DNA from 2 places in the Gordonia sp. C13 genome. Region 1 is predicted to be linked to the other one. Evidence: riboswitches for the same ligand, from Rfam matches in the RefSeq annotation. Region 1 holds a riboswitch; the other holds the start of a gene.

The links. A riboswitch is a leader RNA that binds a small molecule or an ion and turns the genes downstream of it on or off. The one in region 1 is predicted to bind cobalamin.
Region 2: linked by a shared signal. The riboswitch ahead of M1L58_RS05855 (FecCD family ABC transporter permease) and the one ahead of M1L58_RS07705 (CbtB domain-containing protein) in region 1 are both predicted to bind cobalamin.

Annotation. Positions count from the first base shown of each region.
Region 1 covers NZ_JALPSY010000006.1:159,078-164,388, reverse strand. The annotation lists gene M1L58_RS07710 (ATP-dependent helicase) at 1-3,163, opposite strand, end outside; cobalamin riboswitch at 3,174-3,352, shown strand; gene M1L58_RS07705 (CbtB domain-containing protein) at 3,389-3,622, shown strand; gene M1L58_RS07700 (CbtA family protein) at 3,659-4,486, shown strand; gene M1L58_RS07695 (histidine phosphatase family protein) at 4,499-5,023, shown strand; gene M1L58_RS07690 (acyl-CoA dehydrogenase family protein) at 5,108-5,311, shown strand, end outside.
Region 2 covers NZ_JALPSY010000004.1:186,888-192,198, reverse strand. The annotation lists gene M1L58_RS05870 (helix-turn-helix domain-containing protein) at 1-283, opposite strand, end outside; gene M1L58_RS05865 (excalibur calcium-binding domain-containing protein) at 305-577, opposite strand; gene M1L58_RS05860 (L-lactate dehydrogenase) at 757-1,710, opposite strand; cobalamin riboswitch at 1,841-2,023, shown strand; gene M1L58_RS05855 (FecCD family ABC transporter permease) at 2,096-3,148, shown strand; gene M1L58_RS05850 (ABC transporter ATP-binding protein) at 3,148-3,972, shown strand; gene M1L58_RS05845 (ABC transporter substrate-binding protein) at 3,972-5,033, shown strand; gene M1L58_RS05840 (hypothetical protein) at 5,205-5,311, shown strand, end outside.

The DNA.
Region 1 (5,311 bases):
CGGCCAGGCGGGCCAGGGTGTCGCGGACGACCGCGGTGGCGATGCCGAGGGACGCCGCCGCGTCGGTGACGGTGAACGGCCCGTGGGTGCGGGCGTAGCGCCCGATGAGGTCGCCGACGGGGTCGGGTACCGGTTCGAGGTAGGCGGCCGGGATGCCCATCGGCGCCGGGACCCCGAGTGCGTCGCGCAGCCGTGCGGTGTCGTCGATCGACGCCCACAGGGCGCGCCGGTTGTGGTTGATCGAGATGATCTGTCCGCTGCGGTGCAGGTCGGCCAGCACCTCGGCCACTGCTGCATCTCCCCGGTATCTTTCCTCCACTTCTTCGGTGGTCAGGGGGCCGAGCCAGCGGAGCAGGTCGACGACGTCCTCGGCGTCACGCGCCTGCCGCTCGGGGGAGAGACGTTGCAGGCGGGCGATGACCTCGGCGATGACACCGGGATCGAGCAGTTCGCGGAGGTCGACGCGGCCGAGCAGCTGTGCGAGGAGGCTGGTGTCGAGGGACAGTGCGGCCGCCCGACGTTCGGCGAGCGGAGCGTCGTCGGCATACATGAAGGCGCCGACGTAGCCGAACAGCAGCGACGCCGCGAACGGCGACGGACTCGGGGTCTCGGTCTCCACGACCCGGATGCGGCGCGACCGGATGCGGCCGAGCAGATCGAGCAGTGCCGGGAGGTCATACACGTCCTGAAGACACTCGCGAACCGCTTCCAGAACGATCGGGAAGTCCGGGAATTTCGATGCGACGGAAAGCAATTGGGCGCTGCGCTGGCGCTGCTGCCAGAGCGGCGCGCGCCGACCAGGATCCCGACGGGGCAGAAGCAGTGCGCGCGCGGCACATTCGCGGAACCGAGAGGCGAACATCGACGAGTCGGCAAGACCGTCGGTCACGAGCTGTTCGACCTCGTCGGGATCGAGGAGGAAGACGTCGGCACCCGGGGGTGCGTCGTCGGTGTCGGGGAGACGCAGGATGATCCCGTCGTCGGACGCGGTGGTGGCGCCCTCGATCCCCAGCGTCGCGAGGAGTCGTTGGGAGATGGCGCTCGCCCACGGCGCGTGGACGCGCAGACCGTAGGGCGAGTGCAGGATGACGCGCCAGTCGCCGAGTTCGTCGCGGAATCGTTCGACGACGAGTGTCCGGTCGGTGGGGAGGTGCCCGGTCGCCTCGCGTTGTTCGGCGATGAGGGTGGCGAGGTTGGTGCGCGCGTTCTCGGTGAGTCCGAGACGCTCGGCATGGGTGTCGAGCTTGCCGGGATCGGCGATGGCCCCGGTGAAAGCGCCGATCGCCGCACCGAGTTCGGCGGGACGCCCGATGGCGTCGCCGATCCAGAACGGCAGCCGGCCGGGTTGGCCGAAGGCCGGGGACACCAGGACGCGGTCGTGGGTGATGTCCTCGATGCGCCAGCTGGTCGCGCCGAGGGCGAACACGTCGCCGACCCGCGACTCGTAGACCATCTCCTCGTCGAGTTCACCCACGCGCGTGGACTTCTCGCCGACCATGAAGACGCCGAAGAGGCCGCGGTCGGGGATCGACCCGCCGGAGGTCACGGCGAGGCGTTGGGCGCCTCGGCGTCCCGTGATCACGCCCGCGTCGCGGTCCCAGTTGACCCGCGGCCGCAGTTCGGCGAACTCGTCTGAGGGGAAGCGCCCGGCGATGAGGTCGAGTGTCGCGTCGAAGACACCGCGTCCGAGATCGTGGTAGGGCGCCGCCCGACGCACGACCTCGTACCAGTGGTCGACGTCGAGGTCGTCGACGGCGGCGGCTGCGATGGTCTGCTGCGCGAGGATGTCGAGGGGGTTCTGGGGAACCTTGATCTCCTCGATCGCGCCGTCGAGCATGCGGCCGACGGTGACCGTGCAGTGCAGCAGGTCGGTGCGGTGTTTGGGGTAGAGGATGCCCTGGCTGATCTCGCCGACCTGGTGGCCCGCGCGACCGATGCGCTGCAGGCCGCTGGCCACCGACGGCGGCGCCTCGACCTGGATCACCAGATCCACCGCGCCCATGTCGATGCCGAGTTCGAGCGAACTGGTCGCCACGACGCAGGACAGGCGACCGGCCTTGAGGTCGTCCTCGATCTGAGCGCGCTGCTCCTTGCTCACCGAGCCGTGGTGCGCCCGCGCGAGGACGGCCTCGGCGCCGGAGCTCGCGCCGCTGCCCATCACGAACGCGGGAGCCCCGCCCGCGACCGTCGGGTTGGCGGCGGCCTCGGCTGGGACACCCTGCCGCTCGGCGTGGATCTCGTTGAGCCGGGCGGTCAGTTTCTCGGCGAGGCGCCGGGAGTTCGCGAACACGATCGTCGCCCGGTTGGCCTCGATCTGGTCGACGATCGACGCCTCCACATACGGCCACAGCGATCCGGCCGTGGGGGAGAAGGCGTCGTCGAGTTCGGCGGAATCCGCGCCCTCGGGGCCGGGTGCCGGCGGGATGTTCGCCATGTCCTCGACCGGCACGTCGACGCGGAGATCGAAGGTCTTGTCGGCCTTGGGCTTGACCACCTGGCAGGGCGCCGACCCGGAGAGGAACCCGGCGACCACCTCGGGTGGCCGGACGGTCGCGGACAATCCGATCCGCTGGGCGGGCTTGTCGAGGAGCTCGTCGAGGCGTTCGAGGGTGAGTGCGAGGTGCGTGCCCCGCTTGGTCGCGGCGACCGCGTGGACCTCGTCGACGATGATCGCCTCCACGTCGGTGAGGCTCTCCCGTGCCGCGGAGGTCAGCATGAGGTACAGCGACTCCGGCGTGGTGATCAGGATGTCGGGAGGGGTCTTCACCAGCGCGCGGCGGTCGGCGGCCGAGGTGTCGCCGGAGCGGACGCCGACCGTGATGTTCGGCTCGGGGAGGTCGAGTTCCTGCGCCGCGCGGGTGATCCCGGTGAGCGGTGCGCGAAGGTTGCGCTCGACGTCGACGGCGAGAGCCTTGAGCGGAGAGATGTAAACGACCTTGGTACCGGGGCGGCGCTCACCGGCGTCGGCGGCGAGCCGGTCGAGCGCCCACAGGAATGCCGCGAGGGTCTTGCCGGAGCCGGTCGGGGCGATGACGAGGGTGTTCGCTCCGTCGGCGATCGAGGTCCAGGCGCCCTTCTGGGCTGCAGTCGGCTTGGTGAACGCTCCCGTGAACCATCGCCGGGTGGGGGCGGTGAATCGATCGAGAACAGAGGGGCGGGGCATCTATCCACTATGTCTCACATGTGTGACAGGTCGGGGTATACAGTCGACACACGCCTGTACGGGGAATCCGGTGAGAATCCGGAACGGTCGCGCCACTGTGAACGCCGACTCGGGGACGCGGTCGAGGGATTCGACGGTGCCCCAGAGAAGACGTGAGTCAGGATGCCGTGCCGGCGGTATCTGATCCACAACTCTCCGACGCGAGATCGGCGAAAGGACAATCCCATGACGGGTCCCCGTACGTCCGAAGCAGTCACACCCTCTCCGCGCGCCCTGGCGGTACCGAACCTCTCGGTCGCGAGCGCAGCGCTCTGGCTGAGCCTCACGGTCCTCCTGGCCGGGCTCGCCTACTACTTCCTCGGCTACGACCAGGGGGTCGTGTCGGTGTTCGGCGAGAACACCTACGTGCACGAATTCGTGCACGACTCCCGCCACTTCCTCGGCTTTCCCTGCCACTGAGTCGGCCTGATACCGAAACGGCAGGGACAAGTTCACATGGAGAAGAAATTCATCGGCGCAGGTCTGCTCTCGGGCCTGATCGCCGGCATCATCTCGTTCGTCTTCGCGCGGTTCTACCTCGAACCCGTGGTGTCGAAGGCCGTCGACTACGAGGCCGAGCGCTCGGAAGCCGAAGAGGTGCTGGTACATGCGGCCGGCGGTCATTCACACGGCGAAGGTGGTGAGGTCTTCACCCGCGCGATGCAGGAGAATCTCGGCGCCGGGGTCGGCAACCTGGTGTTCGCCCTGTGCATGGGGGCGTTCGTCGCGGTTGCCTTCACCGTGCTGTGGAGCCATCTGGGCAACCGGTACCCGGCCACCGACGCACGCGCAGTCGCCGGGGCCCTCGGGGCGATCGGGTTCGTCGCCGTGTTCGGTGTGCCGTTCTTCGCGTACCCGGCCAATCCGCCCGCGGTCGGGGACGACGACACGATCGGGGAACGGACGGGTGCATTCCTGACCGTCACCATCGCGTCGGTCGTGCTGATGATCGTGGCCGTCGTTCTCGCGCTGTGGCTGCGGCCGCGGATCGGCGGACTGGTGTCGGCCGTGGTGGGCGGCGCCGCGTACGTGATCGCGGTCGGCATCACCATCGCACTACTGCCGACGTTCAGCGAGGTGCCGGAGCCGGTGCGCAACGACGCCGGCCAGATCGTGTTCCCCGGCTTCCCCGCGGACGTCGTCGCCGACTTCCGCGTGTACACGATCACCAACCAGGTCATCCTCTGGACGGTGCTGACGGTGACCTTCGCGCTGGTCCTCGGCGCGATGGCGCGGTCGGAGAGCCCGGCCACCTCCCGGACGGTCGACGCCGCCCAGAGCTGAGCGCCTTGATTCATGCAGATCATCACCGCCGGGCGCACCGGTCCCAACCGATCGGTGCGCTTCGGCGGTGATGCGCCCCTCGACGACCGCGGTCGCCGCGACATCGAAGCGTTGGCGGCGTCGGTCGTCGGGGCTCTGACCTTCTGTGGGCCGGAACCCGCGACACTCGAGAGCGTCCGGCTCCTGGGCGGTCGGCCCGAGATCGACGAGGAACTCCGCACGCTCGACGTCGGAACCTGGGCGGGATCGGCGCCCGAGGAGATCGATCCTCGCGAGCTGGCGGTCTTCTTCACCGACCCGGCGGCCCGGCCCCACGGCGGCGAGAGCGTCGAGGAGTTCGTGATGCGGGTGCACGACCGGCGCAACACCCTGAACGCCGACGTGGCGACGGTCGTCGTGGCGATGCCTGTTGCGCAGGCACTTCTGTGTGACGACGCCGCGGGGTACTTCCGGGTCGAGATCCGGCCGGCGACCTCCTACTTCTGGCCGGCCCTGAGAATTCGCCCTGAAGAAACAGATTCGAGGGGACGTACCTAGACATCGTGAGTGACTCCTGACACAGTTGAGTCGGCAAAACTGAAACGTGTTCGCCCCGGCGGGCACTGTCTGGGGAGAGTGACGATGTTCGAGTGGTCCGAAGAAGATCTGATGGTGCGGGACGCGTTGCGTGCGTTCATCGACAAGGAGATCCGACCACATCTCGACGAGCTCGAGTCCGGCGTTCTGCCTCCGTACGACATCACCCGCAAGCTGCTCTCGACCTTCGGGGTCGACGCGATGGCCAAGGACGCGCTCGAGAAGGAACTCGAGGCGGAGGCCAACGGG
Region 2 (5,311 bases), on a different contig from region 1:
GCCCGAAGGTGCCCAGGCTCTCGTACCCGACGCCGCGCGCGATGTCGGTGACCGGCGTCGTCGTAATGCGCAGCAACGCGCAGGCACGTTCGACGCGGCGTCGTTGCAGGTAGTGACGCGGCGTCTCCCCGAAGACGGCGCGGAATCGCCGGATGAAGTGCGACGGCGACATGTGGGCGACGCGGGCGAGGGCCGCGGTGTCCAGCGGCTCGGCGTACGACCGGTCGATCAGGTCGCGGGCACGTAGGAGTCGACGATTCTCGTCCTCGCGCGGGGTGAACACGTCACCCAGTGTGACTCGCCGTCAGTGCTTCTCGCAGGCGATGCCGTCGCCGTCACGGTCGCTCTTGGTGTTGGCGTCGTAGAGGGCCTGGTCGACGGTGAAGTTGGTGACCGGGGTGCCCGAGGTCGAGTCGACGGCGCCGGGCTGGCCGACACCGTGCGGGTAGTCGGCGTTGAGTGCCTTGCAGTTGGCGTAGTCGGTCGCAGCCGTCGCAGGTGCCGCCACCATCAGCGGCGCGATAGCCATCGACGCCGCAGCGACAAACCCGAGAACCATCTTGCGCGAACCACTCATCGTCGAACCTTCTCCCACACCGATGTGACCAGGTGAAACTACCCCGGCGGGGCGTCGGCACCCGCACCGAGGAGAGAAATTGGTCCGCTCGGTGGACAGGACCCGACCAGAATCGCCACCTCCGGGAAGAGGCACTGGCTCGAAACCGGCGAATCTTCCACGAAAGCGGCGATCGTGCCTCACAACCCGAACCGCGCCTGCATCCGGCGGAGCGTCTCGGCCGAGGCGAGCAGGCCGGCTTCCTCCTCCGGCGACAGCGGCACCTCGAGGCGCGTCTGCGCACCACCTCGGTCGACGACGGTCGGCAGGGATAGGCACACGTCGTCGAGCCCGGGGAATCCGGGGGCGACTGTCGACACCGGGAGCACCCGATGTTCGTCGTTCAGAACGGCTTCGACGATGCGGGTGGCGGCGAGTCCGATGGCGTAGTTCGTGGCACCCTTGCCCTCGATGACGGCGTACGCGGCATGCACGACTTCATGCCGGATACGTTCGCGCGCAACCGCATCCATCTCCGACCGCCCCGGCAGCGGCTTCCACGACGTCAGGGGCACCCCGCCGATCGTCGCCGACGACCACAGCGGGATCTCACTGTCGCCGTGCTCCCCGACGACATACGAGTGGACACTCTGCACCGCGACCCCGCAGTGCTGCGCGACAAGGAACCGTAGCCGCGACGAGTCGAGCACGGTTCCCGATCCGAACAGCTGATTCGAGGGCAGGCCGGTGATCTTCTGGGCCGCGCGGGTGACGATGTCGACCGGGTTGGTGACCATCAGGTAGATCGCGTTCGGTGCCACCTCGAGCACGCTCGGCAGGATGGTGCGGGTCAAACCGATTGTGGCCTCGGCCAATTCGAGTCGGGACTGCCCCGGCTTCTGTTTCGCTCCGGCGGTGAAGACGACGACGTCGGCGTCGGCGCACACCGACACGTCGTCGGAGCCGATGACGTCGGCGCGCGGCACGAACTCCAGTCCGTGGGAGAGGTCGAGCACCTCGGCGGTCACCTTGGCAGCCTTGATGTCCAGCAACGCGACGGTGCGCGCGACTCCGCGGATCAGCGCCGAATAGGCGATCGCGGTACCGACCGCGCCCGCCCCGATGATGGCCAGTTTCGTGGGTCGTCCGTCCATCGGATCACCGTCCGCCTCGGTTCGATTCGCACCTGTCCGTTGCCTGTCAGCGCCCAGCCTAAGACCTCCGGGCACCCCTCGCGCGACGATGCGCGCACGGGACGGTGGTCATCGGTGCCCGAATTGCTAACCTCACACCGATGAGAGCGGTCGCACCTGCACAACGCGGGTGCCAGGGAACCTGGTGCGAATCCAGGACTGGCGCGCAGCGGTATGGGGGACGGACCCGACATCAGGCCACTGGGGCAACCCGGGAAGGCGTCGGGTTCGGACGAACCCGAGTCCGAATACCTGCCGTTCTCGTCGAGTCCACCCGGCGTCTCGCGCACAGATGCCCAGACCAAAGGTAGTTCCACACGTGTCCCGTCCTCCCGACGGCACGACGATGCTCGCCACCGCCATGTCGGTACGGCGACTTCCGTCGTTGCCTCTTGCCCTGATCCTTCTCGCACTCACCCTGGTGAGCATCGCGATCGCCACCGCTTTCGGCGCCGAGACCATCCCCATCGGCGACGTCTGGCGAACCGTCGCCGGCCGCCTACACGGCGATGAGCTCGACGCCGCGCACTCGGTGATCATCTGGGATCTCCGTTTGCCGCGTTCGATTCTCGCGGCCATCGTCGGCGCCGGTCTGGCCCTCGCCGGCGCCGTCATGCAGGCCCTGGTCCGCAACCCACTCGCCGAGCCGTACCTGCTGGGCGTGTCGGCCGGCGCCGCGGTCGGCGCGACGGCGGTCATCACTCTCGGATCGTTTGCTGCGCTGGGTGTCTGGGCGCTGTCCGGCGGCGCGCTGATCGGCGCGCTCGCGGCCTCGGTCACGGTCTACGCCGTAGCCCGGGCGCAGGGCGGACTGACCGCCCTGCGCCTGATCCTCTCCGGAGTGGTGTTGTCGTCGGCGTTCATGGCGATGTCTTCCCTTCTGGTCTTCACCGCTGCCGACCCGCATGCCGCCGACAACGTGATGTTCTGGATGCTGGGCAGCGTCGCCGGCGCGACCTGGGCCAAGGTGCAGATCGCGGGGGTCGTCGTCGTGGTCACGGTGTTCGGCATGCTCGCGATCCACTCCTGGCTCGACGCCTACGCAGCCGGGACCGACACCGCGACGTCCCTCGGGGTTCCGGTGCGCGCCATGCGAAACGCGTTGTTCGCGGTCCAGGGTGTCCTGGTCGGCGTCTTGGTCGCGGTCGCGGGCGGGATCGGGTTCGTCGGCTTGATCGTTCCCCACGCTGCACGCCTGCTCGTCGGTGCGACGCACCGGGCGATGATCCCCGTCGCGGTCTGTGGCGGCGCGTTGTTCCTGGTGTGGGTCGACGTCATCTCACGAGTGGCGGCGTCCCCCCGCGAGATGCCGCTGGGCATCGTCACCGGACTGATCGGCGCACCGATCTTCCTGTTCCTGATGGGACGACGCCAGTACGTGTTCGGCGGCGGTTCCTGATGGGCGCCGTGAAGCGATCCATGTCGTTGCGCGCGAACGCCGTCAGCTGTCGCCGAGGTGGCCGATCGATACTGCGCGAAGTGGATCTCGCCGTCCCGGCCGGAACCCGGCTCGCCATTGTCGGCCCCAACGGTGCGGGTAAGACCACGTTGCTCCGGACCCTGTGCGGTCTCGAACAACCGGCGGGCGGGCACATCTGGTTGGGCGACGACGATCTCGGTCGACTACCGGCGCGGCGTCGTGCGCTGTCGATCGCCGTCGTCGGCCAGGATGAACACCCGTCGGCCGAACTCACGGTCGCAGAAGCCGTGGGGCTGGGACGCACGCCGTACCGATCTGCATGGGCGACGCGCAATTCCGACGACGACGAGATCATCCGGTCGGCCCTGGCGCAGGTGGGACTGGGCGGCTGGGAGCACCGCTCGTGCACGCAGCTGTCCGGCGGCGAGCGGCACCGGGTCGTCCTCGCACGCGCGATCGCACAGCAGACCCCGATTCTCGTGCTCGACGAGCCGACGAACCACCTCGACGCGGCCTGGCGGCTGCGGCTGATGCAGATCCTCGACGACCTCGAGGCGACGGTCATCGCCGCCATGCACGACCTCGACCTCGTCCTCCGCCATTTCGACGCCGTCGCGGTTGTCTCCGACGGCGGCATCACCGCACACGGCCCGCCGGTCGAGGTGCTGACCCCCGATCTGCTGGCGTCGGTCTTCGACGTGTCCGGCACCGTCGTGCCGCATCCCGCGACCGGCCTCGCGCATCTCCTCCTCGACTCCCCCACCTCACCTGCACCGCAGGCCTACACCACCAAGGAAAATTGATGAGACACACCATCAACCGATCCGCCGCGCTCGCTCTCGTCCTAGGCACCGCGGCGGGTTGCGGCGCCGACTCCGGCGTCGCCGCTACCGACAGCGTCACCGTCACCAACTGCGGCGCCGAGGTCACCTTCGACCAGCCCCTCGATCGCCTGTTCGTGAACGACGGCGGGATGATCGCGATCGCGCTGGCGACGGGTGCACGCGACAAGATGGTCGCGGTCAGCTCACTCGCCCGCGACAAGGACGTCCTCCGGCTCGAATACGGGCCGCAGGTCGACACGCTGAACGAGGTCGCCACCGAACAGCCGACGCTCGAGAACATCGTCGGCGCCAAACCCGAGGTGCTCTACGCCGGCTACAACTACGGCATGAGTGAATCCCGCGGGATCACTCCCGAGATCCTGGCCTCCCACGGGATCGACGTCTACCAGCTGTCCGAGGCCTGCCGTCAGGTCGACGGACAGGCACAGCGCGGCACGATGGACCCCTGGGTCGCGCTCGACACCGACCTGCGGAACATCGGCACCATCACCGGCAATCCCGAGCAGGGTGCGGCGGTCGCCGACGACATATCCGGCCGCCTCGAGAAGCTCCGTGCTGCACCGCAACCGGCGACCAAGCCGACGGTCTTCGTGTTCGACAGCGTCTCCGACACGATCTTCTCGTCGGGCTCCTTCGGTGGCCCACAGGGCATCATCGACGCGGCGGGCGCACGCAACGCAACCGAGGACGTCCAGGACACCTGGACCGCGGTCAGCTGGGAACGCATCACCACCGCCGACCCCGATCTGATCGTCTTCGTCGACTACCCCGGTCACTCCGTTGAACAGAAGATCGACGCATTGCGCACCAATCCCGCCAGCCGCAACCTGAAGGCGGTGCGCGAGAACCGCTTCGTGAACCTGCCCTACGCGATGTGGGTGTCGAGCCCGCTCAACATCGACGCGGCCGAGACACTGCGGTCGGTCCTCGAGGCTCATGACCTCGCTCCTGCGTCGGGGGTCACGCCCACCCTCGATGTCCGACAGCTGGGCCTCGCCGGTAACGACTGGCTGAACTGAGCTGTCACCGACCACTAGAAGATCCGGAGATCTTTACCAGACGTGAAATACCTTCGACCAGACGACGCAAATCGGACACCGTCCCACGTACCGTGATTTTCAGTCGGTCGAGGGCATTGCTGCCGCAACTTGCGTTTCGCCGCACCATGCACTTCGAGGAGGAGTACGAAAATGAGACGCACGTTGGGAATAGCCGCACTGATCGCGGCGGCCGCCGCCACCATGATCACGACGCCCGCTTCCGCCGCCCCCGGATTGTCGTGGCACGGCGTCGACTC